DNA from 3 places in the Nocardiopsis sp. NPDC049922 genome. Region 3 is predicted to be linked to each of the others. Evidence: predicted binding sites of a transcription regulator. Region 3 holds the regulator's gene; each other region holds the start of a gene.
The links. The regulator LexA, encoded in region 3, represses DNA repair genes until DNA is damaged. The targets are predictions, from matches to a motif close to TCGAACANNTGTTCGA.

Region 1: a site for LexA is predicted at 2,971-2,986, ahead of recA (recombinase RecA). Genes of this name have one in related genera too.
Region 2: a site for LexA is predicted at 5,988-6,003, ahead of uvrA (excinuclease ABC subunit UvrA). Genes of this name have one in related genera too.

The regions. Positions count from the first base shown of each region.
Region 1 is NZ_JBFAME010000002.1:460,091-469,797, forward strand. Features, by position in the region: gene AB0I72_RS06235 (prolyl oligopeptidase family serine peptidase) at 1-978, shown strand, start outside; gene recX (recombination regulator RecX) at 1,133-1,711, opposite strand; gene recA (recombinase RecA) at 1,704-2,897, opposite strand; gene AB0I72_RS06250 (DUF3046 domain-containing protein) at 3,034-3,228, opposite strand; gene AB0I72_RS06255 (ATP-dependent helicase) at 3,398-7,969, shown strand; gene AB0I72_RS06260 (GNAT family N-acetyltransferase) at 7,993-8,481, shown strand; gene AB0I72_RS06265 (ROK family transcriptional regulator) at 8,517-9,707, opposite strand, start outside.
Region 2 is NZ_JBFAME010000008.1:18,223-27,929, reverse strand. Features, by position in the region: gene uvrC (excinuclease ABC subunit UvrC) at 1-328, opposite strand, end outside; gene AB0I72_RS16195 (mechanosensitive ion channel domain-containing protein) at 476-1,630, shown strand; gene AB0I72_RS16190 (Rieske (2Fe-2S) protein) at 1,698-2,102, opposite strand; gene AB0I72_RS16185 (RDD family protein) at 2,231-2,842, opposite strand; gene uvrA (excinuclease ABC subunit UvrA) at 2,883-5,717, opposite strand; gene AB0I72_RS16175 (TerC family protein) at 6,059-7,084, opposite strand; gene AB0I72_RS16170 (glycosyltransferase family 4 protein) at 7,401-8,510, opposite strand; gene AB0I72_RS16165 (lipid II flippase MurJ) at 8,507-9,707, opposite strand, start outside.
Region 3 is NZ_JBFAME010000006.1:216,393-226,099, reverse strand. Features, by position in the region: gene AB0I72_RS13865 (AMP-binding protein) at 1-645, opposite strand, end outside; gene leuS (leucine--tRNA ligase) at 1,021-3,516, shown strand; gene AB0I72_RS13855 (hypothetical protein) at 3,609-4,220, shown strand; gene AB0I72_RS13850 (hypothetical protein) at 4,217-4,855, shown strand; gene AB0I72_RS13845 (alpha/beta fold hydrolase) at 4,861-5,934, opposite strand; gene lexA (transcriptional repressor LexA) at 5,998-6,672, opposite strand; gene nrdR (transcriptional regulator NrdR) at 7,351-7,824, shown strand; gene AB0I72_RS13830 (vitamin B12-dependent ribonucleotide reductase) at 7,860-9,707, shown strand, end outside.

The sequences.
Region 1 (9,707 bases), on a different contig from region 3:
GTGACGCTGCCCGGACGGTACGGCTCGCCGGTGCACGCCAACGTGTACCGGCCGACCCACCCCGAGGTCACCGCCGAGGGCCCCGCGCCGTTCGTGGTGTGGGCGCACGGCGGCCCCGTCGCGCACGCCTCGCACGAGCTGGACCTGGCCAAGGCCTACTTCACCAGCCGCGGCATCGGTGTGGTGGACGTCAACTACGGGGGCTCGACGGGCTACGGCCGCTCCTACCGCACCCGGGTGCACAAGGAGTGGGGCGTGGTCGACGTGGAGGACACGGCGGCCGCGGCGCGCGCCCTGGTCGACCAGGGGGTGGCCGACCCGAAACGGCTGGCGATCCGGGGGCCGAGCGCGGGCGGGTTCACGGCGCTGCTGTCGCTGACCGGGGACACGTTCGCCTGCGGGGTGTCCTACTTCGGGGTGGCGGACCTGCTGGGGCTGGTGGAGACCACGCACGACTTCGAGTCGCGGTTCCTGGACTCGCTGGTGGGAACGCTGCCGGGGTTCGTGGAACGGTACCGGGAGCGGTCACCGATCAACCGGACCGACGAGATCGACGTGCCGGTGCTCCTGCTCCAGGGGACCGACGACCGGGTGGTCACGCCCGACCAGGCGTTCACGATGGCCACCGCCCTGGGGAAGCGGGGGGTGCCGTACGCGCTGCTGGAGTTCGAGGGCGAGGCGCACGGGTTCCGGTCGGCGGCCTCGCGCGTGCGCGCGCTGGAGTCGGAGTTGGCCTTCTACGCGCGGGTGTTCGGGTTCGAGGCGGACGTGGCGCCGCTGGCCCTGGAGACCGAACCGCCCGCGCCGCGCCCGGAGCCGGAGGCGCCGGAAGGCGCCGAGGAGTCGGACGGGACACCGGCCGAGGGGACGGGGGACGCGGAGACCTCGGCGGCCGAGGCGGCTCCGGACACCGCCGACGCACCGGTCGGGGACGCGGTCGCGCCGTCACCGGCCGAGGGCGGCGGGACCGCCGACTGACGGCCGTCCACAGGCGGTGGCGCGATCTGACGGGACGAGCGGACCGCGCCTGCGCTCGAACCGGGGGAACGCGCGTCGCCCGTGGGCGCGTGACCGTCGCGTCGAGCGCGTGCGGCACGAGCGGCGGCGAGCCCGTCGCCCGTGCGGTCAGCGGCTACAGCTCGGGATCGTCCAGCTCGACCTCGACGCCCTCGCGTTCGAGCTCCTCCCGCACCACCCGGTAGGCCAGGCCGGACGAGTACCCCTTCCGGGCGAGGACGCCCAGGGCCCGGCGGATCCGGGTGTCGCGGTCCTTGCCCCGGGACATCTCCAGCCGTCGGCGGGCGAGTTCGCGCGCGGCCGCCGCCTCGTCCTCGTCCGACAGGTGGGCGACGGCGTCGCGGACGGTGTCCTCCTCCACCCCGCGGGTGCGCAGTTCCCTGGCCAGGGCCCGCCGGGACAGGCCCCGCCCGTGGTGGCGGGAGGTCACCCACGCGTTCGCGAAGGCGGCGTCGTCGATGAGTCCGGCGTCGCCGAACGTGCCGAGAACGGACTCGACGGTCTCCTGGGGGAACTCCCGGCGCAGCAGGGCCCGTTCCAGTTGGGCCCGGGTGCGCGGGGAGTGGGTGAGCATGCGCAGGCACAGGGCCCGCGCCCTGGCCTCGGGGTCCTCCCCGGGCGGGCGGGACCCGCCCGGGGAGATCTCGTCCTCGGGTGACACGGAGCGGTCCGCGGACCGGCGCCGGTCACGCATCAGGGGCGGGCGCCTTGGTGGTCTTGGCCGGGGCGCGCTTGGTCGGAGCCTTGGCGGGGGCCTCCTTGGCCGGGGCGTCCTTGGCGGAAGCGTCCTTCGCCGCGGCCTCCTTGACGGGGTCGGCGACGTCGGAGGCGGAGGAGCTGTCGTCACCCGCGCCGGGCACGCCCAGCTTCTCCTTGATCTTCTTCTCGATCTCGTTGGCCACGTCGACGTTGTCGCGCATGAACCGGCGGGCGTTCTCCTTGCCCTGCCCCAGCTGGGTGCCCTCGTAGGTGTACCAGGCGCCGGACTTGCGCACGATGCCGTGCTCCACGCCCAGGTCGATGAGGCTGCCCTCGCGGGAGACGCCCACGCCGTACAGGATGTCGAACTCCGCCTGCTTGAACGGCGGCGCGACCTTGTTCTTGACCACCTTGACGCGGGTGCGGTTGCCGACCGCGTCGGTGCCGTCCTTGAGCGTCTCGATGCGGCGGACGTCCAACCGGACCGAGGCGTAGAACTTCAGCGCCTTACCACCGGTGGTGGTCTCGGGAGACCCGAACATCACACCGACTTTTTCACGGAGCTGGTTGATGAAGATCGCGGTGGTGCCGGTCTGGTGCAGCGCACCGGCGATCTTGCGCAGCGCCTGGGACATCAGCCGCGCCTGGAGGCCGACGTGGCTGTCGCCCATCTCGCCCTCGATCTCCGCGCGGGGCACCAGGGCGGCCACGGAGTCGATGACGATGATGGAGACCGCGCCGGAGCGGATCAGCATGTCGACGATCTCCAGCGCCTGCTCACCGGTGTCCGGCTGCGACAGCAGGAGATTGTCGGTGTCCACGCCGATCTTCTTGGCGTAGGCGGGGTCGAGCGCGTGCTCGGCGTCGACGAAGGCGGCGATCCCGCCCGCCTTCTGCGCGTTGGCCACGGCGTGCAGCGCGACGGTCGTCTTACCGCTCGACTCGGGTCCGTACACCTCCACGATCCGGCCCTTGGGGATGCCCCCGATGCCGAGCGCGACGTCGAGCGCGATCGCCCCGGTGGGGATCGACTCGATCGGCGGGCGGTCGTCGTCACCCAGACGCATGACGGAGCCCTTGCCGAACTGCCGCTCGATCTGCGCGAGCGCTGTTTCGAGAGCCTTGTCTCGGTCTCCAGATGCCACGGGGTACCCCTGTTGGGTCGATGCCTTCTTCTTCATGATGCGCACGACGCTACGCGGTCGGTACGACAAACGCGACGCCCGACCTTCGTCTGTGGACAACCCACATTACCCGAACCTCTGTTCGATTGTTCGAACGAGTCCCGCATCCGCCGACGGCCGTTCCCGGGCGGCCTCAGCGGACGGACCGGGGGAGGTCGAACGCGTCGCACACGGCGCGCCACACGTCCTTCGCGCCCACCCCGTCGGCGAGCGCCTGCTGGACGGTCCGCGAACCGAGCCCCTCGATGACGTAGTCCTTGGCCAGGCTCTCCGCGTAGGCCTCGCCGAACTGCTCGTGCATGTTCCGCCAGAAAACCGTGAGTCTCATCGGTCCCAGTATCGGCGATCGGAGCCTCCCGCGCGCCCCCGCCGGGAGAACGTCTCCGCCAGGGCGGGTACCGCACCGAAGGCATTGGTTGAGGGTGTCCCACTCCTCCGCGGGCGGCCCCTGCGCGCCCCGCCGGGAGAACGTCCCCGCCGAGGGGCACACTGACCCCATGAGCCACGCGTCACACGCCCTGGACCGCTTCGCGCCCGCGACACGCACCTGGTTCCAACAGGCCTTCCCCGCGGGGCCGACCGCCGCCCAGGCCGAGGCCTGGTCCGCCGTCGCCGAGGGCCGGAACGTGCTCGTCGTCGCCCCCACCGGGTCCGGCAAGACCCTCTCCGCCTTCCTGTGGTCCCTGGACCGCCTCACCTCCACGCCCCCGCCCGAGGACCGCTCCCGGCGCTGCCGCGTCCTGTACGTGTCACCGCTCAAGGCGCTGGCCGTGGACGTCGAACGCAACCTGCGCGTGCCGCTCGCCGGGATCTCGGAGCGGGCCGAGGCGGCGGGCGCCCCGATCACCCCCGTCACCGTGGGCGTCCGCACCGGCGACACCCCCGCGAGCGAGCGCCGCCGCCTGGCCACCCACCCGCCGGACGTGCTCATCACCACGCCCGAGTCCCTCTTCCTCGTCCTCACCTCGCGTGCCCGCGAGGGCCTGGCCGGGGTGGAGACCGTCATCGTCGACGAGGTGCACGCCCTGGCGGGCACCAAGCGCGGCGCCCACCTGGCGCTGAGCCTGGAACGGCTGGCGGAGCTCCTCGACCGGCCGGCGCAGCGGATCGGCCTGTCCGCCACGGTGCGCCCTCCCGAACTGGTCGCCGAGTTCCTCGGCGGCGCCGCGATCGTCGCCCCGCCGGACACCCCGCACATGGACCTGGGGGTGGTCGTCCCGGTCCGCGACATGGACGAACCCGGCCCCGCACCCGGCGCGGAGACCCGCGGGCTCTCGCGCGGGTCGATGTGGCCGCACGTGGAGCGCCGGGTCCTCGACCTGGTCGAGCGGCACACCTCCACGATCGTGTTCACCAACGGCCGCCACACGGCGGAGAGGCTGTGCGCCCGCCTCAACGACCTGTACGCGGAGCGCGTCGGGGCACGGCTGCCGGACGAGGAGGTCCCCGCACTGGTCATCGCCCAGTCCGGGGCGTCGCGGGGCGCCGAACCGGTGGTCGCGCGCGCCCACCACGGGTCGATGTCCAAGTCCGAGCGCGCCCTGGTCGAGGACGACCTGAAGTCGGGCCGCCTGCCGTGCGTGGTGGCCACCTCCAGCCTGGAGCTGGGGGTGGACATGGGCGCGGTCGACCTGGTGGTGCAGGTGGCCGCTCCCCCGTCGGTGGCCAGCGGCCTGCAACGGGTGGGGCGGGCGGGGCACCGGGTCGGCGAGGTCTCGCGCGGGGTGTTCCTGCCCCAGCACCGGGGCGACCTGCTCGCGTCGGCGGTCGTGGCCGAACGGATGCGCGCGGGCGGCATCGAGCCGCTGGAGATGCCGCGCGACCCGCTCGACGTGCTCGCCCAGCAGATCGTGGCCATGGTCGCGATGGACGACTGGCCGGTGGCCGACCTCGCGGCCCTGGTCCGCCGCGCGGCTCCGTTCGCGGGTCTGGCGGACCCGGTGCTGGAGTCGGTGCTGGACATGCTGTCCGGCCGCTACCCCTCGGACGAGTTCGCGGAGCTGCGGCCGCGCGTGGTCTGGGACCGGGAGGCCGACGTGCTCCGGGCCCGCCCGGGCGCCCAGCGGCTGGCGGTGATCAGCGGGGGCACCATCCCCGACCGGGGGCTGTACACCGTGCACCTGTCCGACGCGCCGTCGGGGTCGCGCGCCCCCACCCGGGTGGGCGAGCTGGACGAGGAGATGGTGTACGAGTCGCGGGTGGGCGACGTGTTCGTGCTGGGGTCGTCGTCCTGGCGGATCGACGCGATCACGGCCGACCGGGTGCTGGTCAGTCCGGCGCCGGGACGGCCGGGCCGGATGCCGTTCTGGAAGGCGGACGCGATCGGCCGCCCGGCGGAGCTGGGCCGGGCGGTCGGCGAGCTGACCCGGGAGCTGGCCACGGCCGACCGCGCGGAGGCCCTGAAGCGCGCCGCTGCCGCGGGGCTCGACGACTGGGCCGCGGACAACCTGGCGGCGTACGTGGCCGAGCAGCGGGAGGCCACGGGTCGGGTGCCCGACGACCGGACGGTGGTCCTGGAGCACTTCCGTGACCAGGTGGGCGACTGGCGGGTGGTGCTGCACTCACCGCTGGGCGCGCGGGTGCACGCCCCCTGGGCGCTGGCGATCGGCCAGCGGCTGCGGGAGGAGCTCGGGCTGGACGCGCAGGTGGTGCACGGGGACGACGGGATCGTGGTGCGCCTGCCGGACGTGGAGCACGACTCCCCGGTGGTCGCGCGTGAGCTCGCCGCACTGGTGTCGCTCGACCCCGACACCGTGGAGGCCCTGGTCACGGACGCGCTGACGGGGTCGGCCCTGTTCGCGGCGCGGTTCCGGGAGTGCGCGGCGCGCGCCCTCCTGCTGCCGAGGCAGCGTCCGGACCGGCGGATGCCGTTGTGGCAGCAGCGGCTGCGGTCGGCGCACCTGCTGTCGGTGGCGGGGCGGTACGGGTCGTTCCCGATCGTGCTGGAGGCGGTGCGCGAGTGTCTGCGCGACGTGTTCGACGTGCCCGCGCTCGTGGCGCTGTTGGCCGACATCCGCGCGCGGCGGGTGCGGGTGGTGGAGGTGCGCACGGAGTGGCCGTCGCCGTTCGCGCGGTCGCTGTTGATGGAGTACACGGCGGCGTTCCTGTACGAGGGCGACGCGCCCGCGGCGGAGTCGCGGGCGCGGGCGCTCACCCTGGATCCGTCCCTGTTGGCCGACCTGCTCGGCCAGGCGGATCTGCGGGAGCTGTTGGACCCGCGCGTGGTGGAGGAGGTCGACGCGCAGCTGCAACGGCTGTCCCCGCCGGTCCGGGACGCGGAGGGGGCGGCCGACCTGCTGCGGGAGGTGGGTCCCCTGACCACGGACGAGGCCGCCGAGCGCGGTGTGGCCGAGGGCTGGCTGGGCGCGCTGGAGGCCGCCGGGCGCGTGGTGCGGGCCCGGGTGGCGGGCGCGGAGCGCTGGTGCGCGGTGGAGGACGTGGCGCGGTTGCGGGACGGCGCCGGGGTGGAGCCGCCCGCCGGGGTGCCCGAGGCGTTCCTGGAGCCGGTGGCCGCGCCGAGGCGCGACCTGGTCTCGCGGTTCGCGCGCACGCACGGCCCGTTCGTCCCGGCGGAGGCCGCGGCGCGTCTGGGGCTGCCCGAGGACACGGTCGTGGCGGAGCTGCGCGCGCTCTCCTCGACGGGGCGGGTGGTGCGCGGAGGCTTCCGGCCGGGCGGGTCGGGGACCGAATGGTGCGACGCCGACGTCCTGCGCCGTCTGCGGCGGGGGTCGGTGGCCCGGTTGCGCCGGGAGGTCGAGCCGGTGGACCCGTCGGCCCTGGCGCGGTTCCTCCCGCTGTGGCAGAACGCGGTGCCGGGTGAGCGGCTGCGGGGGCCGGACGCGGTGTTCGCGGCGGTGGAGGCGTTGCGCGGTGTGCCCGTGGCGGCGTCGGCGCTGGAGTCGCTGGTGCTGCCCGCCCGGGTGGAGGGGTACGCGCCGACGGGTCTGGACGAGTTGACCCAGGCCGGGGAGGTCGTGTGGGCGGGAGCGGGGTCCCTCCCGGGCGGGGAGGGGTGGGTCGTCCTCGTGCCCGCGGACGAGGCCGCGCTGCTCCTGCCCGACCCGGCGCCGCCCGAACCGGGCACGCTCGCGGACACCGTCCTGGGCGTGCTGCGCGAGGGCGGGGCCCTGTTCTTCCGCGACCTCGCCGACCGGACCGCCCGCGCGACGGGCGGCGCGGCGGTCGCGGACGCGGACGTGGTGGCGGCGCTGTGGGAGCTGGTGTGGTCGGGCCTGGTGACCAATGACGGCCTGGCGCCGCTGCGGGCGCTGCTGGGCTCGGCCCCCGCGCCCCGGTCGCACACGCGGCGGCGGTCGGGGCGGCCGGGGAGGCCCGTCATGCCCACCCGTACGGGTCCGCCCACGGCGGCCGGGCGCTGGTCGGTGCTCCCGGACCGGGAGACGGATGCGACCCGGGTGGCGTTGGCGCGCGTGGAGGCGCGGCTCCAGCGGTCGGGGGTGTGGGTGCGGGGCCAGCGCCAGGGGGTCTCCCCGGACGAGTACCGGGTGCTGCGGTCGATGGAGGACGCGGGCCGGGTGCGGCGGGGGTACTTCGTCGAGGGGCTCGGCGGCGCCCAGTTCGCGCTGCCGGGTGCGGTGGACCGGCTGCGGGCGCTAGCCGGCGACGGGCCCGGCGGATCCCTGCCGCCGGTGGTCCTGGCGGCCACGGACCCGGCCAACCCGTTCGGCGCGGAGCTGCCGTGGCCCCGGGGCGCGGAGGACGTCCACGTCTCCCAGCGCCCCGGGCGGACCGCCGGCGCGGTGGTGGTGGTCGACGGCGGGCGGCCCACGACGTTCGTGGCCCGGGGCGGACGGTCCGTGCTGACCTTCGGTGCCTCCCCGGCGTCGCTGGAGCGGGCCGCCCGCGCGCTGGCGGAGGTCGTGCGCGCGGGCGCGCTCGGCACGGTCACGGTGGAGCGGGCGGACGGCGTGGAGGTGTTCGGCACCCCGCTGGACGCGGCGCTGGTGGCGTCCGGGTTCCACGTCACGCCCAAGGGGCTGCGGATGCGTCCTGGGATAGCATCCGAGCGGCCCTCCGCCGGGGAGGGCGGTGCGACGTACGGGAGGTAGGCGTGGACGCGGGGATCCGTCCGATGCGGCCGGAGGACGTGCCGGACGTGGTGTCGACGTCGCTGGCGGCCGACACGGTGTTCGCCGACGCCGGTGTGGTGCTGCCGCCGGACGATCCGCGTGAGCTGATCGAGCACGCCGACCGGATCCTGGTCGCGGGCGAGCCCGTGCGCGGTCTGGCCGCCACGGTGGTCGTGGACGGTCGCACGCACCTGGAGCAGTTGGCCGTGCACCCCGGCCACGGGCGGCGCGGGCTCGGTTCGGCCCTGCTGGAGGCCGTGTGCGCCGAGGCGGCCGGGCGCGGGGACCGGGAGTTGACCCTGACGACCTTCCGCGACCTGCCGTGGAACGGCCCCTGGTACGCGCGGCGCGGGTTCGTTCCTCTGGAGCGCGGGGAGTGGGGCCCGGAGCTGGAACGGGTGTGGGAGGCCGAGGAGCGCGCGGGGATCCGGGTCCTGCCCCGGATCGCGATGGTGCGCCGACTGAGCCGGCGGCCGCGCCCCGTCGGGTGAGGGAGCGGGTCAGGGGCGGGGCACGGCGCGAGGGCTCAGACGGTGGAGGAGAAGACCTCCTCGCGGGCGCGTTCCAGGGCGTGCAGGAGCGCGCCGCGCACCACGGGGCTGCCCCCGACCGTGCCCAGGCGGACCTCGGTCTCGTTGGGGGCGATGCGCGCGGTGGCGGCCTGGATCCGCTCGGCGAGCTTCTCCCCGCCCGCGCGGGCCACGTCCCCGCCCAGGACGACGAGTCCGGGGTCGAGGATCACGCTGACCGCGGCGACGCCGCGCGCCAGACGCTCGGCGAACAGGTCCAGGAAGGCGTCGGCCTCGGGTGTGCCCGCGCGGGACGCGGCGGCGACGACCTCGGTGACGTCCGTTCCCTCGACCCCGTGCTCCCGGGCGAGCGCGACCACCTGCTTGGCCTTGACCAGGGCCTGGAAGCCGTGCGGGAGTTCACCGGCCGAGTCCATCACCTCGTAGCCGCCGGAGACCCCGGCCTCGACCGGGGTGGGCGCGCCGGGCACCGGGAGGTAGCCGATCTCACCGGCCCCGCCGGAGCGGCCCCGGTGGATCCGGCCGTCGATCATAGTGGACATGCCGACCCCGCCCGCGGCGCTGAGCCAGATGAGCACGAACTCGTCCACGCCGGAGGCGGCGCCCGAGGCGTGTTCGGCGAGCGCGGCCAGGTTGACGTCGTTCTCGATCACCACCGAGCGCTTCAGGTCGGCGCGCAGGGCCTCCAGGACGCCCTCGTGCCAGGAGATGAGGTCGAAGGAGAAGCGGATGTCGCCGGTGCGCGGGTCCACCACGCCGGGGGTGCCGATGACGCACGCCCGGACGCGGTCGAGGGGTACCCCGGCCGTGTCGACCAGGCGCATGACGGCCGTGTGGACGAGGGCGACGGGGTCGTCGGAGGCGCTCGGGTCGACGGTGACGTCTCCCACGACCTCGCCCGTGATGTCCGCGATGGTCGCGGTGACGCGGTGCGCGCTGACGTCGAGGGCGGCCACGTAGGCGCTCTCGGGCACGACGGCGTACAGGGCGGCGTTCGGCCCGCGCCCTCCGGCCTGGCTCCCCACGACACGGACGAGGTCGCGCTCCTCCAGCCGCGCGAGGAGCTGTGAGGCCGTTACCTTCGAAAGGCCGGTCCTCGTCCCGAGCTGCGTCCTGGTCAGCGGACCGGCGGACAGCAGCAGTTCCAGTGCCGCGCGGTCGTTGAGCTGGCGCAGCAGCCGGGGAGT
Region 2 (9,707 bases), on a different contig from region 3:
GGGTGACCGCGAGGTAGGGGTAGCTCTTGTCGTCGCGGTACTTGACGTTGAACCGGGGGTCGTACTGCTTGATCCAGGAGTACTCCAGCTGGAGCGCCTCCACCTCGGTGCCGACGACCGTCCAGTCGACGTCGGCGGCGGTGGAGACCATCTGCTGGGTGCGCGGGTGCAGACCGGCGAAGTCGCGGAAGTAGGAGGACAGCCGGGCGCGGAGGTTCTTGGCCTTGCCGACGTAGATGACCTGCCCCGTGGCGTCGCGGAACCGGTAAACGCCCGGGTCGCGCGGGATGGATCCGGGTGCGGGACGCAGGTGTGGAGTCGCAGCCATACCTCCATTCTGGTCGGTGCCGAGGACATCCGGCCACCCGAGCCGCCCACGTCACACCGGTCGAACGTCACGAGCGGATATCGGAATGCTCTAGGTTGGGCGGTACCGACGAACTTCCCAACCCGGACGACAAGGGGGCCCTCCGCCGTGTCACCTGGCCAATGGATCACGATCGGCGTCGCCGTCGCGATCGCCCTGCTGCTGGTCTTCGTGGCTCACTGGCTGCTCAACCACCAGCTGGGCCGGATCTGGCCGCAGGCCCGCTTCGTGGTCGCGCGCTCGACCTTCACCGCCTACGCCGCGGCCGCGGTGGTGGGCGCCAACCTGGCGCTGCCGACCCCCAGCGACGTCGGCTGGAGCACGTACCGGACCATCGACCACCTGATGGTCATCCTCATGATCGGGTCGCTGACCGGTCTGGGCATCAGCCTGGCCTACGCCGCGACCGACATGATCCTGGCGCGCCTGTCGACCTCCAACGGCGACGCCGACCGCCGCGCCCGGCGCCTGCAGACCCAGGTCCGGCTGCTGCGGCGGGTGATCACCTCGGTCATCGTCGTCCTGGCGATCTCGGCGATCCTGTTCACCTTCGACGAGGTGCGCGCGCTCGGCGCCGGACTCCTGGCCTCGGCGGGCATCATCGGCATCGTCGCCGGTGTGGCCGCCCAGTCCACCCTGGCCAACCTGTTCGCCGGGCTCCAGCTGGCCTTCAGCGACTCGCTGCGCATCGGCGACGTGGTCGTCATCGAGGGCGAGTGGGGCCGGGTGGAGGAACTGAGCCTGGTCAACGTCACCGTGAAGATCTGGGACGAGCGCCGCCTGGTCGTGCCGGTCGCCAACTTCACCACCATGGCCTTCGAGAACTGGACGAAGCAGAGCACCCAGATCACCGCCAAGGTCATGCTGCCGCTGGACTGGGAGGTCCCGATCGAGGCGCTGCGCGAGGAGGCGGGCCGCCTGATCACCTCCAGCAAGTACTGGGACGGCCGCAGCTGGTCCTGCCAGGTCGTGGACATCCTCGGCGACGGTCTGGTCCAGGTGCGGGTGGTCGCCACGGCCGCCGACTCCAGCGACCAGTGGAACATCGCGTGCGAGATGCGCGAGCACCTGGTCGGCTGGCTGGTCGAGCACTACCCCGAGTCGCTGCCGCGCAACCGCACCGAGTTCGTCACCGGCGGAGACGACGCGGACTACGCCGCCCGGTTCCCCGCGTCGGCGTTCCGCAGGGGCACGAGCGCCCGCGAGGCCGAGAGGGCGGCCGTGGAGCACAGGGACAAGGATCAGGATTCCGACGAGGGCTGACCCGAACGTGCGCGGGGCCCGGAACACACCGCTCGGTGTTCCGGGCCCCGCCCGCGTTCGGCGCCGATCAGGCCCCGGACGCCGACTCCAGGATGAGGTCGGTGCCGTCGACGGTCACGGTGAAGGCCTCCAGGGGCTCGGTGGCCGGACCGACCACGGGCTCACCGGTGACCAGGTCGAACTGGCTGCCGTGGCACAGGCACCCGATGACCTCGGTGACCTCCTGGACCGTGCAGCCACCGTGCGTGCAGGAGGCGCTGAAGGCCCGGTAGTCGCCCTCCTCGGGCTGGGTGACGACGAGCTTGCTGTCGCTGAAGACCGCGCCGCCGCCGACCGGGACGTCCGTGGTCTGACCGACCACCTGTCCGAACCGCGCCTCCTGGGGCCTGGGCGGCTCGCCTCCGCAGGCGGCGGCGGTGGCCGTGACCGCCGCGGCCGTCCCCGCAGTTCCGAGCAGGCGCCGCCTGCTCATCCCGCACCCGCACGTTCTCTGACCGGCCACGTCCGAACACTCCTCACCTGCACCGTTTGAGCACTACGGAGTGTAGTAGGTCGTCGGAGCGGCCCCGACCCGGGGTGGGTCCGGCTCCCGGGCCGCGGTCAGCTGACGTCGAGCACCACGGTCCCGGCGATCTTGTCGTGGATCCCCTGCCGGTTGGGGCGGTCCCAGGCGGCCATCCCGCCCGTGAACAGCGCCACGAACACGAACACCGGCCACGCCGGAACGCCGGGCAGGGCGGCCAGGAGGACGGGCAGGCCGAAGATCGCGGCGCGCACGGTCAGGGCCGCGGCGGGCACCGCCCCCAGCCGGCCCGCACCGCCCACGGGCGCCACCCGCACGCCCGCCATCCGCTTGCCGAGCGTCTGCCGCCAGCGTGCCAGGGCGAACGCCTCGTAGCCCGTGTACAGGACGAAGAACGTCACCGCCAGGAAGTACCCGTAGCGGCGGACGCCGCCGGACCCGCCGAACAGGTCGCGCGCGCCCAGGAACACCAGCGCGAGGAGCAGGGCCAACAGCAGGACCGGCAGTGCCACGACCACCAGGTCGATGACGCGGGCCAGCGCCCGCGCCCCCCAGGAGGCCAACGGGTACAGCCGCTCCTCCGGCCCCGGGGCGCCGGGCGCGGAGGGTTCCGCCGGCCCCTGCGGGCCCGGGTACGGGCGCCCCCGCCCGTGCGCTCGCCAGCGGGGATCCGGGGGTGGCTGGTTCATGGTGGCGTCCGACCTCCTGGACGGGTCGCGGGAGCGCGGTTCACAGGATCTTGGCCAGGAACTGGCCGGTGTAGGACTCGGCGACCGCCGCGACCTCCTCGGGGGTGCCCTGGGCCACCACCCGGCCTCCGCCGGAGCCGCCCTCGGGCCCCATGTCGATGACGTGGTCCGCGGTCTTGATGACGTCGAGGTTGTGCTCGATCACGATCACCGTGTTGCCGGAGTCCGTCAACCGGTTGAGCACCCCCAGCAGCTTGCGGATGTCCTCGAAGTGCAGACCGGTGGTCGGCTCGTCCAGCACGTACACCGTCCGCCCGGTCGACCGCCGCTGCAACTCGGCGGCGAGCTTGACCCGCTGGGCCTCACCGCCGGAGAGCGTGGTGGCGGGCTGCCCCAGGCGCACGTACCCCAGCCCCACGTCGGTGAGGGTCTGGAGGTGGCGGCGGATGGCGTTGATCGGCTCGAAGAACTCCAGGGCCTCGGCGATGGGCATGTCGAGCACCTCGGAGATGTTCCTGCCCTTGTACCGGACCTGGAGGGTCTCGCGGTTGTACCGGGCCCCGTGGCACACCTCGCAGGGCACGTAGACGTCCGGCAGGAACTGCATCTCGATCTTGAGCGTGCCGTCGCCCGAGCACGCCTCGCACCGGCCGCCCTTGACGTTGAACGAGAACCGGCCCGGCTGGTAGCCGCGCGTCTTGGCGTCGGTGGTCTGCGCGAACAGCTTGCGGATGTGGTCGAAGACCCCGGAGTAGGTCGCCGGGTTGGAGCGCGGGGTGCGGCCGATCGGGCTCTGGTCGACGTGCACGACCTTGTCCACCTTGCCGGTGCCGTTCACCCGCAGGTGGCGGCCGGGGACGTCGCGCGCGCCGTTGAGCTCCTTGGCCAGCGCCTTGTACAGGATCTCGTTGACCAGCGTGGACTTGCCCGACCCGGACACCCCCGTCACGGCGGTGAACACGCCCAGCGGAAAGGCGACGTCGATCCCGTGGAGGTTGTTCTCCCGGGCGCCGCGCACGACCAGTTCGTGGCCGCGGGCGCGGTCACGGCGCGAGGCGGGCAGCGCGATGGAGCGGCGCCCGGCCAGGTAGTCGCCGGTCATCGAGTCCGGCGAGGTGAGCAGCTCGTCCACGATGCCCGAGACCACGACGTGGCCGCCGTGCTCGCCCGCGCCCGGGCCGATGTCGACGACCCAGTCGGCGGCGCGGATGGTGTCCTCGTCGTGCTCGACGACGATGAGCGTGTTGCCGATGTCGCGCAGCCGCTGGAGCGTCTCCAGCAGGCGGGCGTTGTCGCGCTGGTGCAGGCCGATGGACGGCTCGTCCAGCACGTACAGCACACCCACCAGGCCCGACCCGATCTGGGTGGCCAGGCGGATGCGCTGGGCCTCACCGCCGGAGAGGGACCCGGCCGAGCGGGCCAGACTCAGGTAGTCGAGCCCCACGTCCAGCAGGAAGCCCAGTCGCGCGTTGATCTCCTTGAGCACCTGGGCGGCGATGACCATGTCCCGGTCGGACAGCTTGAGGTCGGCGAGGAAGGCGGCGCTCTCGCTCAGCGACATCCGCGCGACGTCGGCGATGGACCTGCCGCCGACCGTCACGGCCAGCACCACCGGCTTGAGGCGGGTCCCCTCGCAGGTGGGGCAGGGCACCGTGCGCATGTAGCCCTCGAGCCGCTCGCGGCCCCAGTCGCTCTCGGTCTCGGCGTGGCGCCGCTTCACCCAGGGGACGACGCCCTCGAACTCGGTGTAGTACGAGCGGTTGCGGCCGTACCGGTTGCGGTAGGTGACGTGGACCTGGGTGTCGTGGCCCTCCAGGATGGCCTTGCGCACGCGACGCGGCAGCCTCTCCCAGGGGGTGTCCAGGTCGAAGCCGACGGCCTCGCCCAGGGCCGTGAGGATGCGGTCCCAGTACCCGGAGTTGGTGCCGCCGGTCCACGGGGCGATCGCCCCCTCGGCCAGCGTCCTCTCCGGGTCGGGCACGAGCAGGTCGGCGTCGACCTCCATGCGGGTGCCCAGGCCGGAGCAGTCGGGGCAGGCGCCGTAGGGGGCGTTGAAGGAGAACGAACGCGGTTCGAGCTGTTCGAAGGACAGGTCGTCGTAGGGGCAGTACAGGTGCTCGGAGAAGACCTTCTCCCGCTCGGGGTCGTCCTCGGCCAGGTCGACGAAGTCCAGGACGATGGTGCCGCCCGCGAGCTTGAGCGCGGTCTCCACGGAGTCGGTGAGACGGCCCCGGGACGAGTCCTTGACGCTGAGCCGGTCCACGACGACCGCGATGTCGTGCTTGTCGTAGCGGCCGAGCGTCGGCGGGTCGTCCAGGCGCACGGCGGCGCCGTCGACGACGGCGCGCGTGAAGCCCTTGCTCTGCAGGTCCTTGAAGAGTTCGACGTACTCGCCCTTGCGGCCGCGCACGACCGGGGCGAGCACCTGGAAACGGGTGCCCTCGGCCATCTCCAGGACGCGGTCCACGATCTGCTGGGGGGTCTGACGGGCGATCTCACGGCGGCACTCGGGGCAGTGCGGCACCCCGATGCGCGCCCACAGGAGCCGGAGGTAGTCGTACACCTCGGTGATGGTGCCGACGGTGGAGCGGGGGTTGCGGCTGGTGGACTTCTGGTCGATGGACACCGCGGGCGAGAGCCCCTCGATGAAGTCGACGTCCGGCTTGTCCATCTGCCCGAGGAACTGGCGGGCGTAGGCCGACAGGGACTCGACGTAGCGCCGCTGTCCCTCGGCGAAGATCGTGTCGAAGGCGAGCGAGGACTTGCCGGACCCGGACAGACCGGTGAACACGATCATGGAGTCGCGCGGCAGGTCCAGCGAGACGTCCTTGAGGTTGTGCTCGCGGGCTCCCCGGACTACCAGTTGTTCGACCATCGAGTGAGACATCCTTCGGCTTGGGCGCACAGGACGTGGACCTCGTCGCGCGACGTCGGCTGACCCGTGTGTGGACTTCGCGGTCCGGTGGACGATCAATCGTCGGCGGCCACCCCGGCCCAGGAACCGGGCGCGAAGGGGGTGGGCAGGGAACGCGGACCCCGCGGTCCCTCCCGTCCGACAAGACTAACGACCGCCGCCGGCGGTTTCTTCCACCTCGAAGAAGTGGTGGCGCCCGGACGACTCCGCGTCGGGGCACCACCACTATAGACGAACAGGCGTTCGAACTCTGCTGTTTTCGAGGAACGGGTCCGGGTACCGGACGTGTCGCCGCCCCGGCGTCAGGGGCGCTCGCCCGCCGCGTCGCCCTCGGCCCCCACGGACACCGACTGGCGCTGGCGCTCGTCGACCCGGGACTTGATCAGGCTGCCGACGATGGTGATCGTCATGATGCCGATGATGACGGTCAGCGAGGTCCCGATACCGATCTCGGGGGTGTGCACGCCGTTCTCGTGCAGCGCGTGCAGGATCATCTTCGCACCGATGAAGACCATGATCGCGGACAGGCCCCAGCTGATGTAGGCCAGCTTGTCCATGAGCCCGGCCAGGAGGAAGTACAGCTGGCGCAGGCCCAGCAGCGCGAAGGCGTTCGCGGTGAAGACGATGTAGGCGTCCTGGGTGAGGCCGAAGATCGCCGGGATGGAGTCGACCGCGAAGACGAGGTCGACGACGCCGATCGCCACGATGACCAGGAGCATCGGGGTCACGTGCCGCCTGCCGTCGAGCTTCACGGTCATGTGCGCGCCGTGGTAGTCGTCGGTGACCGGCCAGAAGCGCTTGACCAGGCGCACGGCCGGGTTCTGGGTGAAGTCCTGCTGCTCCTCGTCGCCCTTGAGGTGGTCCCGGACGATCTTGTACCCGGTGTAGATGAGGAAGAGGCCGAAGAGGTAGAAGACCTCGCTCCAGGCGTTGATCACCTGGGCGCCGAGGATGATGAAGAAGCCGCGCATGACGAGCGCGATGACGATGCCGACGAGCAGGACCTCGTGCTGGTACTTCTTCGGGACCGCGAAGGCGCCCATGAGGAGGTAGAACACGAAGAGGTTGTCGACGCTCAGGCTCTTCTCGGTGATGAACCCGGCGAAGTACTCGGCCCCGGCGGTCGACCCGCCGAAGTACATCAGGCCGAGGCCGAACACGATGGCCAGACCCATGTAGAAGGCCGCCCACCAGGCGGCCTGGCGGATCCCGAACTCCTGGGGACCCTTCTTCTTGCTCCAGGGGTGGTCCACGATGGCCAGGTCGATCACCAGGACGGCGACCATGCCGAGAATGGTGGCGGCCCAAACCCACAAGGGAACGTTCACGGACGGAATCTCCTCCGGTCGGTGCGCACGGGAGCACTGCGCGCACGGCGAACTACCGGAGGTCTCTCCCGCTCGCCCGACGTCGGCGCGAACCGACGGAACCGGGAACACGACCGTGTGCTCCGTGATGACGGCTCCGCCGCGACAGGGATACTCCCCTCACGTGAATACGAGGGTACCGGCGCACACCTCATGACATGAGGGCGAAAGCCGGCCCGCCCCAAGCATGTCACCCATCGGACACCGAGGGAAGTCGCCCGCGGGGTGGTGTTCACCTCACCGTCCGGGCACGGTGAACACCACCCCCGCCCGAACGTCACCAGGAAGGCCCGTGGGCGGCGCACCACCGGCGCGCGACGGCCGCGTACACGCCGTCGGCCGCCGCCACCGCGTCCTCCTCCGTGGGCAGTGCCCCCGCCGCCTCCCGCGCACGCGAGCGCAGCTCCTCGGCCAGGCCCGGATCGTCCAGCACCCGCCCGACCTCCGCCGCCAGGGCCCCCGGGTCGTCCGGAGGGACCATGCGCACCGTCCCGTCGTACAGGTCGGGGATACCGCCGACCCGGGTGGCCACGACCGGCAGCCCGGCACGCAGCGCCTCCATGATCACCAGCGACGGCCCCTCCCACCGGCTGGGCAGGCAGAACACGTCCGCCGCCGCCAACAGGTCCGCCACGTCCGTCCGGTGCCCCAGCATGCGCACGTCCGCCTTGAGCTCGGCCGCCGTGTCGTGCAGCGCGCCCCACAACGGCCCGTCCCCCGCGATCGCCACCACGGGTTCGGGACGCCGGTCGGCGATCGAGGGGGCGGCGGCCAACAGGGTGTCCAACCCCTTCTGCCCGACCAGGCGCCCGACGGTCAGCACCAGCGGACGCTCGGGCCGCACCGCCAGATCGGCCCGGGTCGCCTCACGCCCGTTGAGCGGCTCCCCGACCGGCGGCGCCGCCACCACCGCCATCCGGGCCCGGCGCGCCCCGGCCGCGCGCAGCCGCCGCACCAGGTCACCCGAGACGCCCAGCGCCACGTCCGACCGCCGCGCCACGATCCGCTCCAGCACCGGGTAGGCGGTCGACAGCGGCCCGCTCACCGACGGCGGCGCGTTGTGCGCGGTCACGACCAGCGGCGACACCCCCGCCAGCGCGCACAGCGCCCCCGCCCGCATCCCGTGCGCGTGGACGACGTCCGCGCCGGCGGCCAGGGCCCCCAACCGCAGGACGACCGCCGGGTCGCCCAACGACGGGGCGGCCCCGATCGGCACCGGGGCGAACCGCAGCCCCGCCTCCGTGAACCCGAACGCGCGGTCGGCCGAGGCCGGACCGATCACCGCCACCCGATGACCGCGCTCCCGCAACCCCGCGGCCAACGACCGCACGTGCCGCCCCACCCCTCCGGTGCTGGTCCCGATGACCAGCGCGATCCTGCGGCTCACCGCTCTGCCCTCCTGCCTTCGAGTACGGTCCGGGCGCGAGCGGCCACCGCCCGCGGCGCGGACGGATCCACCAACGCCGCCACCAGCACGAACACCACCAGCCCCGCCGTCCCCGCCACCACCGCAGAGCCCGCCGCCCGCCACGCGTCCGCCACGGGCAGCACCGCCGCGACCGTACGGCCCGCCGCCCACCCGGCGACACCCCCCAGCGACGACGCGACCACCGACCGGCCCACCCCCGCCAGCGCCGCGCTCCCGTGCGCGCGCAGCGATCCCGCGCACAGCAGGCCCGCCGCGACCGTGAGGCCGACCGTGACCGCCGCGCCCAGCGCCGCGATCGTCCACTGCGGGGGCGCCGCCCACACCAGCGCGGTCGCGCCCACCCCCGCCACCGCCCACCCGGCGACCTGTGCCGCGGCCGCTCGACGGCCGTGGTGCGAGGCGTACAGCGCCCGGCTCAGCAGGGCCACCAGTCCGAACCCCACCACACCCGGCGCGTAGGCGAGCAGCGCGCGCTCGAGCGCCAACGGATCCTCCTGGGCGAAGACCGCCGCCACCGGGACGGCGGCGGCCGCCAGCGCGGCGCCCGCACCCGCCGTGGCCACCACCGTGGCCCGGGCGGCCCCGGAGACCAGGACGGCGAAACCCCGGTGGTCCTGGTCGGCGTGCGCCACCGCCAACGCCGTGAACGCGCTGGTGGCGATGGGCACGGCGAGCACCCCGTAGGGCAGGGTGAACAGGGCCCAGGCGTAGGTGTGCAGCACGGCCGCGCCCGCACCGCCGCCCCGGTTGGCCAGTGCCACGAACAGCAGCAGGCACACCTGCATGCCCACGAGCGGCAGCAGCGAGGCGGCGGCCAGCGCACGGACCCGCTCCCCCACACCGGGTGGGAACGTCAGCCGCGGTCGCGGCCGCAGCCCCAGCCGCCACATGGGGCCCAGCACGGTCAGGAACAGGGCGGCCACCCCGGCGGTGGTGCCCAGCGAGAGCGTGAGCTCGGCCGGAGCGGGCAGGGCGCCGATGTCCTGGCGGTGCCCCACGCCCCGCGGAACGAACGCCAGGTAGGCGGCGATCACCACGAGGCTGGACACGAGGGGGGCCAGGGCGGGGGCGAGGAACCGGCGGTGCGCCTGCAGGACCCCGTACAGCACCGCCGCCAGCCCGTAGAAGACGACTTGGGGGGCGAACACGACGAGC
Region 3 (9,707 bases):
GATGTCGCGGCCGTCGGGGTGGGCGTTGACCAGTTCGGCGGAGATGATCGCGTTCGTCATCAGGTTGTGGTGGGACAGCTGGGCGCCCTTGGGCTGACCCGTGGTGCCGCTGGTGTAGATGATGACGGCGGTGTCGTCGGCGTTGGCCTGGACCGTCTCGAACGTGCCGGGCTGGCCGTCGAGCGCCTTCCACAGGGTCTCGGCGCCCTCGATGGTGGACTCGGTGGCGCCGGCGGAGGCGGGGAGGTCGATGTAGATCTCGCAGGAGTCGACCTGGTGGAAGGCGTCGAAGGCGCGCTCGCCGAGGGGGAGTTCGGGGGTGCCGGTGAAGGCGAAGATCGCCTTGGCCCCGGAGTCCTCCAGGTGGTAGGCGATCTCGCGCGGGGTGAGGAGCACGTTGAGGGGGACGACGACGGCTCCGGCCTTGAGGGCGCCGAAGTAGACGAAGGGGAAGTAGGGAAGGTTGGGGCTGGCGAGCGCGACCCGGTCCCCGGGGCGGACACCGCGGGCCACCAGGAGGTTGGCGACCTGGTTGGCGATCATGTCGGTCAGGGCGTAGTTGAGGCGCAGATCGCCGAAGACCAGGCATTCCTTGTCGGGAACCGATCGGGCGCCGTCCTCCAGAAGCACGGACAGGTTGAGCATGGGGGCCTCCCGCTACGTGGTGAGTGGCGGACCTCAGGTGTGGTCTGGATCTCGTGGTCCGCGTCACGTGACGGCAGAGTAACAAACCAGCTGGTCGGTTTGGGGGTGTGGGTCGAATTGAAACCTAACGGTGTTCGGAAGAGTGGTCCGGGCCTCTCGCCCGCGCCCCGGCGTCGGCGTCGGGACACGGAGCCGGGGTGGAGCCGGGTGCGCGCCCGGCTCCGGGCCCGCGCCGTGGGCTGTCCACGGCGTGGATCACGGGTCTGCGGGCGGGGGCGCGTACCGCTAACCTGGGAACTGCACGAGTGGACGCCGGCCCGACCCGGCGCGTCCGCGTGCGACCCATGTGAGAGACCGGCTAAGGAACTTGCAGCGATGACAGCGGTAGACGGCGACCAGAAGACGGGCGACACCTACGACGCCCGCGCCCTCCAGGACAAGTGGCAGGCGCGCTGGGCCGCTGAACTCCCGTTCCAGGCCAGCGAGGACCCGGCCGACACCCGGCCGCGCAGCTACGTGGTCGACATGTTCGCCTACCCCTCCGGCGACCTGCACATGGGGCACGCCGAGGCCTACGCCATCGGCGACGTCATCGGCCGCTACCGGTTCCAGCGCGGCGACAACGTCCTGCACCCCATCGGGTGGGACTCCTTCGGCCTGCCCGCCGAGAACGCGGCGATCAAGAACGACTCCCACCCGGCCGAGTGGACCTACGCCAACATCGAGACGCAGGCGGCCTCGTTCCGCCGGTACGGCATCGGCGTCGACTGGTCGCGGCGCCTGCACACCAGCGACCCCGAGTACTACAAGTGGAACCAGTGGCTGTTCCTGCGGTTCTTCGAGCGCGGGCTGGCCTACCGCAAGGACGGCCAGGTCAACTGGTGCCCGAAGGACCAGACCGTGCTGGCCAACGAGCAGGTCGTCCAGGGCCGGTGCGAGCGGTGCGGCGCCGACGTCGTCCGCCGCAGCCTGAACCAGTGGTACTTCAAGATCACCGACTACGCCCAGCGCCTGCTGGACGACATGGACCAGCTGGACGGCGGCCGCTGGCCGGACGAGATCCTGGCCATGCAGCGCAACTGGATCGGCCGCTCCGTCGGCGCCGACGTCCACTTCGCCATCGAGGGCCGCGACGCACCGGTCACCGTGTTCACCACACGGCCCGACACCCTGTACGGGGCCACGTTCTTCGTCGTGGCCGCCGACGCCGACCTGGCCGACGAGCTGTGCGCGCCCGAGCAGCGCGCCGCCTTCGACGCCTACCGCGCCGAGGTCGCCAAGCTGTCCGACATCGAGCGCCAGGCTACCGAGCGCCCCAAGACCGGTGTGTTCCTCGGCCGGTACGCGATCAACCCGGTCAACGGGCAGCGCATGCCGGTCTGGGCCGCGGACTACGTGCTGGCCGACTACGGCCACGGCGCGATCATGGCCGTGCCCGCGCACGACCAGCGCGACCTCGACTTCGCCCTGGCCTTCGACCTGCCCGTCAGGGTGGTCGTGGAGACCGGTGAGTCCGACCCGGCCGAGACCGGTGTGGCCACCGCGGGAGAGGGCACCCTGCGCGACTCCGGGCCGCTGGACGGTCTGAGCAAGACCGACGCGATCGACCGCATCATCGAGGTGCTGGCCGAGCGCGGCACGGGTGACGCCGCCATCAACTACCGCCTGCGCGACTGGCTGCTGTCCCGCCAGCGCTACTGGGGCACGCCGATCCCGATCATCCACTGCCCCTCCTGCGGTGAGGTGCCGGTCCCCGACGACCAGCTGCCGGTCACGCTGCCCGAGCTCAAGGGCGCCGAGCTGGCGCCGCGGGGCGTGTCGCCGCTGGCCGCCGCCACCGAGTGGGTCGAGGTGGGGTGCCCCTCCTGCGGCGGCCCCGCCAACCGCGACACCGACACCATGGACACGTTCGTCGACTCGTCCTGGTACTTCCTGCGCTACTGCTCCCCGCGCCTGGACACCGCGCCGTTCGACACCGAGGCGGTCAACACGTGGGGCCCCGTCGACCACTACATCGGCGGTAAGGAGCACGCGACCCTGCACCTGCTGTACGCGCGCTTCTTCACCAAGGTCCTGCACGACCTGGGCATGCTCTCCTTCACCGAGCCGTTCCGCCGTCTGACCAACCAGGGCCAGGTCATCAACGAGGGCCGGGCGATGTCCAAGTCCCTGGGCAACGGCGTGGACCTGGGCAAGGAGATCGAGGCCTACGGCGTCGACGCGGTCCGCCTGACCATGCTCTTCGCCAGCCCGCCCGAGGAGGACGTGGACTGGGCGGACGTGTCCTGCACCGCCGCGCAGAAGTTCCTCAACCGCGCGTTCCGCGTGATGGTCGAGGCGGGCGCGGCCAGCTCGCCGGGGACCGACGCCGCCGGTGGGCACATCGAGCTGCGCCGGATCACCCACCGCACCATCGACCAGATCACCGCCCTGGTCGAGGCCCGCAGGTTCAACGTGGCCATCGCGCGCACCATGGAGCTGGTCTCGGCCACGCGTCGGGCGATCGACTCCGGCCCGGGCGCGGCCGACCCCGCCGTGCGCGAGGCGGCCGAGTTCGTGGCCGTCGCGCTGTCGCTGTTCGCGCCGTACGTGGCCGAGGAGGGCTGGGAGCGGCTGGGGCACGTGGGCTCGGTCGCCGTCGGCAACTGGCCCGAGGCCGATCCGGAGCTGCTGGTCCAGGAGTCCGTGACCTGCGTGGTGCAGGTGCAGAGCAAGGTCCGCGACAAGCTGTCCGTGGCGCCCGACATCGACCCGGCGGAGCTGGAGCGGCTGGCGCTGGCCTCGGAGAAGGCCCAGAACTTCATCGGCGACAAGCAGATCCGCAAGGTGATCGTGCGCGCGCCGAAACTGGTGAACATCGTCGTCGGCTGATCCGGCGACGGAGGCGGCGGTCGCGTTCGGCGGCCGCCGCCTCCGTGTGACGCGCCGGAGCGAGCGACGACCGACAGGGAGGCGGTGGGCGGGTGTCCCCATCGGGTAGGGCGGGCGGTCCGCTGGTACGGGGCGCCGTCATCGTGGGCGGCGCGGCGGTGCTCGCCGCCGCCGCGATCGGCGGCGGGCTGGTCCTGGCGGGCGGTGACCCCGACGTCCCCGGGGAGGACGACGTCCACGCCTCGGCGCCCGACTGCGCCGTGGTCCCCGAGGACGCGGTGACCGAGGCGCTGCCCGACGCGGTGGCCGAGTCCGCCGAGTCCGGGCCTCGGCCGGGCGGTCACACCACCGTGTGCGCGTGGACCTCGCTGGGCCGCGCCGACACCCCCGGGACGCTGCGAGTGGAGTTCTCCGCGCTGTTCACCGACACGTCGGGCGAGGAGCCGGTCTCGGGCGTCCAGCACGCCGAGGGCGCTCTGGCGGCGGTCGTCCCGCGCGGCGGCGAGGAGGTCGTGCTCGGGTCGGACGTCGCGGCGCACCTGTGGGCGGAGCGGGCGCCGGGCACCGCCGACCTGGCTTTCCAGACCGACAACCTGCTGGTCCGGGTGGTCTACTCCGGTGTCTCCGGAGACGGACCGGTGGAGCGGGAGGACGCGCGCGAGGCGGCGGTGCGCCTCGCCGAGCGACTCGTGGAGGCCCTGTGAACCCCGAACACCCCCGTCCGGTCGTCCCCTCGGCCCAACCCCAGAGCCGGGGCTGCGCGGTGGTCGGCGTGGTCGCGCTGACCCTGGTCGTCGTCCTGGTCGTGGCGGGCGGGGTGTGGTTCGTCGTCAACCGCGACACCCTGGAGTCGGGTGACTTCGACGCCGCGCCCGCGTGCGCGGTCGGGGAGACCGACGCGCTCGACGAGCTGGTGCCCGCCCACACGCTGGAGCTGGAGCAGCCGGTGGGGAGCCAGCAGGACTCGTTCGGCACCGGATGGCAGTGCCGGTGGTCCACCCCCGAGGGGCCGGGCGAGGCGGTTCCGTCCTTCGCGACCCTGGTGATGGTGGCCGCGCCCAACCCCGGCGGGATCCAGACGGCCGCCGACAACCTGCGGAACACGACCGTGAACCAGGGCGCCACCCGCGTCGAGGGCGTCGGCGACGAGGCGTTCTGGTGGACGGACGAGTCGGACTTCCCGTTCGCCTGCGTGGGCGCGCGGGTGTCCAACCTGTACGTGGAGACCTGCTACGGGGCGGCGGCGGACTACGCCGTCACGCGCGCGGTCGAGCCGGAGCGCGGCCTGGAGACGGCCGAGGAGCTCGCGCGGGCCGTGCTCGCCGACCTGCCCTCCTGACCCACCTACCAGGCCTCGTCCAGGAACTCCTCCAGGGCGGGGGCGACCTCGGGGGCGAAGGGGCGGTCGGCGTCGAGGACGGCGGCGCCCGGCCGGTCCCGGAACTCGCGGAACACGTGGTCGGCGTCGGGGACGTCGACACGGTCGGCGTCGGCGAAGCCGGTCATCAGCCGGTCGACGTCCGAACGGGGGATCTGTGCGTCCTCCTCGCCCCACAGCACCAGTACCGGGGTGCCCTCGGGGACGTCCTCGGCCAGGTCGACGGGGTCGAAGGCGTCGATCCAGCCGAGGAAGGCCGCGTTCTGCTCGGAGTAGACGGTCCCCAGCAGCGGTGACAGGTCGTCGGGCAGATTCCGTCCGCCGCGCAGGGCGGCCCGCCCGGCCCGCGCGTCGGAGAGCACGGTGACGCTGTCGGTCTCACCGATCTGGCCCCGGGCCTCGCCGACACGGATCCGCTCGGTCAACTGGCGGTCGATGAGATCGAGGTAGCGGGTGCCGGGCGGGGCGGCCAGAACCAGGGCGGGTGACGTGCCCAGGAGGTCGTGCGCGCGCAGGGCGAACAACGCGCCCTCGCTGTGCCCGACGACGACCGTGCGGTCGGGGTCGACCCCGGGCTGGGCGAGGAGCTCCTCGTAGGCGGCCACGAGCTGGCGGTCGAAGACCTCGGGGTCGATCGACGCGTCCGGATCCAGGTCGCCCAGGCCGGTCTCACCGCTGCCGAGCTTGTCGTAGCGGAGCGAGGCCACCCCGGCGTCGGCCAGCACGCGGGCGAGGTTCAGGTTGGTGTCCGCGTCGGGTCGGGTCTGGGCGTTGCCGTCCCGGTCGGTGGGCCCGCTGCCGGAGACGATGAGGGCGGCGGGAACGGCGCCCGCGGTGCCGGTGGGGGCCGTGAACGTCCCGAACACCTCCGTGCCGTCCACGGTGAAGGACAGGTCCCGCGCCGAGCCGCTGACCCCGGGTGGGGGAACCGAGGGGTCCTCGCCGGAGCAGGCGGTGACGAGCAGGAGTCCGGTGGTCGCGCCGACGGCCGCGAGCGCGCGCCAGCGAACGGTCACGGGAGAGGAGGTGGGTGTGGACACGTCCCTCAGCGTAGCGGCCCGGTCCGGGAGCCCGGCGCCGTCCCGGACCGGCCCGGCGTCGCCTCAGACCCGGCGCATGACGGCGACGACCTTGCCCAGGATGGTGGCGTTGTCACCGTTGATGGGCTCGTAGGCGTCGTTGCGCGGCATGAGCCACACGTGACCGTCGTCCTCGCGGCGCAGCACCTTGACCGTGGCCTCGTCGTCGAGCAGGGCGGCCACGATGTCTCCGTTGTTGGCCTCCGGCTGCTGCCGGACGACCACCATGTCGCCGTCGGTGATGGCGGCGTCGGTCATCGAGTCACCGACCACGGTGAGCATGAACAGCCGCCCCTCGCCGACCAGCTGACGCGGCAGGGACAGCACGTCCTCCACGGACTCCTCCGCGAGGATCGGTCCGCCCGCGGCGATCCGGCCGACCAGCGGCACGGCGGCGGCCCGAGCGGCGTCCGCGGTGAACTCCGCCGGGTCCGCCTTGGCGCCGGACGCGCGGCCGGGCGTGCGCAGTTCGACCGCGCGCGGGCGGTTCTGGTCGCGGTGCAGGTACCCCTTGCGCTGGAGCACCTTGAGCTGGTGCGCGACGCTGGAGGGACTGGACAGGCCGACCGCGTCGCCGATTTCCCTTATCGAGGGCGGGAAACCGCGCTCCCGTACGTATCGCTGGATACAGTTCAGCACGCTCTGCTGACGCGCCGTGAGCTTGGGGGCGTCGGGCTTCGGCCCGCCCGTGTCGCCCACGGGCGAGAGGACGGTGGTGCTTCCGGGATTCTCCTCCGGCACGGCCGGGCCTCCTCGGCGTTCGGTTCGGTCAGGGCCTGCTTGTGTGACTGGCCTCCTCCGGTCCGCGCCAGCGCCGACCCGCGGGTCCACGTGCCGACGAGACCGGAGTGAAATCAACGTCAACATTAGTCGTTGCAGACGGTGATATCAAACAAGCGTTCGAGGCCGTGGATAAATGCCCGCGTGTTTTCGCGGTCAATTACCGGCCTCCACTTACGTGTACACGTGTACTCCCGCCGCTGTCCTCGGAATGGACGAACACGTCGGCGCCGGTGTCGGTGTGGGTCTCGTCTCCCCGGGGCCGTCCGCGTCGCGAACCCCCTGTGCGCACGGCCGTCGAGCGCGCCGCGAGCCCTTCGGCGCGGCGGTCGGGGGCCGGTCGGCGGTATCCTGGGAACCGGATTTCGGGCGGACCCGTGGGCCTTCCGCGGACCGTCCGCCGAACCCCCCTCCACTCCCTCGTGATCACTGACGGCGGCGCCTCGTCCGCGGCGGGGACACACTCCGGACAGGTTGCGGTACGCCGCGTGGCGGTTTAGGTTCAACCACAACATCTGGGAGTGGCAGAGGGGTCAATTCCCAGAACTTGTGGTTAAGTGGACGTGCGGGTCGTCGTGAGGAAGCAGGTGAACAGGGATGCATTGTCCGTTCTGCCGCCATCCGGACACCCGGGTGATCGACAGCAGGTCCACCGACGACGGCGCGGCCATCAGGCGCCGCCGGTCCTGCCCGGTGTGTGAGCGCAGGTTCACCACGCAGGAGACCGTCCTGTTGATGGTCGCCAAGCGGTCCGGGGTCACCGAACCGTTCAGCCGCACCAAGGTCATCGCCGGAGTGCGCCGCGCCTGCCAGGGCCGCCCGGTCTCCGAGGACGCGCTCGCCAAGCTCGGCCAGCGCGTCGAGGAGGAGATCCGCGGCCGGGGCCTGGCCGAGGTCCCCGCCCACGAGATCGGGCTGGCCATCCTCGGCCCCATGCGCGAACTGGACGAGGTCGCCTACCTGCACTTCGCCAGCGTCTACCGCGGGTTCGAGAGTCTCGCCGACTTCGAGGCCGAGATCGCCAGCCTGCGCCAGGACCACCAGGTCGACTCGGGGTCGACCAGCGAGTAACACCCTCCAGACGCATGCTCGGGGGAGATGCCGTCATGACGGAGAGCACCGGCGGGAGGTCCGGACGCGAAGGGCTCCGGATCGAGCGCGTCCACACCACACCCGGCGTCCATCCCTACGACACCCTCGCATGGGAACGCCGCGACGTCGTCATGACCAACTGGCGTGACGGGACGGTCAACTTCGAGCAGCGCGGTGTGGAGTTCCCCACCTCCTGGTCGATGAACGCCACGCAGATCGTGGCGAGCAAGTACTTCCGCGGCGTCCTCGGCGCCCCGGAGCGCGAGTGGAGCCTGAGGCAGCTCGTCGACCGGGTCGTCGGCGTCTACACCGACACCGGACGCGCCCACGGCTACTTCGGGGACGACGCGGACGCCGAGGTCTTCGACCACGAGCTCAAGTACGCCCTCGTCCACCAGCTCTTCAGCTTCAACTCCCCGGTCTGGTTCAACGTCGGCACGACCTCGGCGCAGCAGGTCAGCGCGTGCTTCATCCTCTCCGTCGAGGACACCATGGAGTCGATCCTCGACTGGTACAAGGAGGAGGGGATCATCTTCAAGGGCGGCTCCGGCGCGGGCGTGAACCTGTCGCGGATCCGCTCCAGCCGGGAGCCGCTCTCGTCCGGCGGCATGGCCTCGGGGCCCGTGTCCTTCATGCGCGGCGCCGACGCCTCCGCCGGAACCATCAAGTCCGGCGGCGCCACCCGCCGGGCGGCCAAGATGGTCGTCCTGGACGTGGACCACCCGGACATCGAGGAGTTCGTCGAGACCAAGGCGCGCGAGGAGCACAAGGTCCGCGCCCTGCGCGACGCGGGGTTCGACGTGGATCTCGGCGGCGCCGACACGTTCAGCGTCCAGTACCAGAACGCCAACAACTCGGTGCGGGTCTGCGACGCCTTCATGCGCGCGGTGGAGACCGGCTCGGAGTTCGGCCTGACCTCCCGCACCACGGGCGAGGTCGTCGCCACCGTCGACGCCAGGGACCTGTTCCACCGCATGGCCAGGGCCGCGTGGGAGTGCGCCGACCCCGGGATCCAGTACGACGGCACCGTCCAGGACTGGCACACCAACCCCGGCGGCGGCCGTATCAGCGCCAGCAATCCCTGCTCGGAGTACATGTCCCTGGACGACTCCTCGTGCAACCTGGCCTCGATCAACCTGCTGAAGTTCCTGCGCGAGGACGGCTCCTTCGACGTGGAGTCCTTCGTCCGGCTCACCGAGCTGGTGGTCACGGCGATGGACATCTCCGTCACCTTCGCTGACTTCCCCACCGAGACGATCGCCCGGACCACCCGCGCCCACCGCCAGCTCGGCATCGGCTACGCCAACCTCGGCGCCCTGCTGATGGCCACCGGCCACGCCTACGACTCCGACGGCGGTCGCGCCGTCGCCGCGGCGGTCACCTCCCTGATGACCGGGGCCGCCTACCGCCGCAGCGCCGAACTGGCCGCCGTGGTCGGCCCGTACGAGGGGTACGCGCGCGACGAGCGGGCCCACCGCCGGGTCATGCGCAAGCACATCGCCGCCAACGACGACCTGCGCGCCGTCGGCGCCCTGGAGGGGCCCGTCCACGAGGCGGCCACCCGCGAGTGGGCCGAGTGCCTGCGCCTCGGCGAGCGGGACGGGTGGCGCAACGCGCAGGCGAGCCTGCTCGCTCCCACCGGCACGATCGGGTTCATGCTCGACTGCGACACCACCGGGGTCGAGCCCGACTTCTCGCTGGTCAAGTTCAAGAAGCTGGTCGGCGGCGGCTCCATGCAGATCGTCAACCGGGCCGTCCCGCGCGCCCTGCGCACCCTCGGCTACCGGGACGAGCAGATCGAGGCGATCGTCGAGTACGTCGCCGAGCACGGCCACGTGGAGGACGCTCCCGGTCTGCGCCCC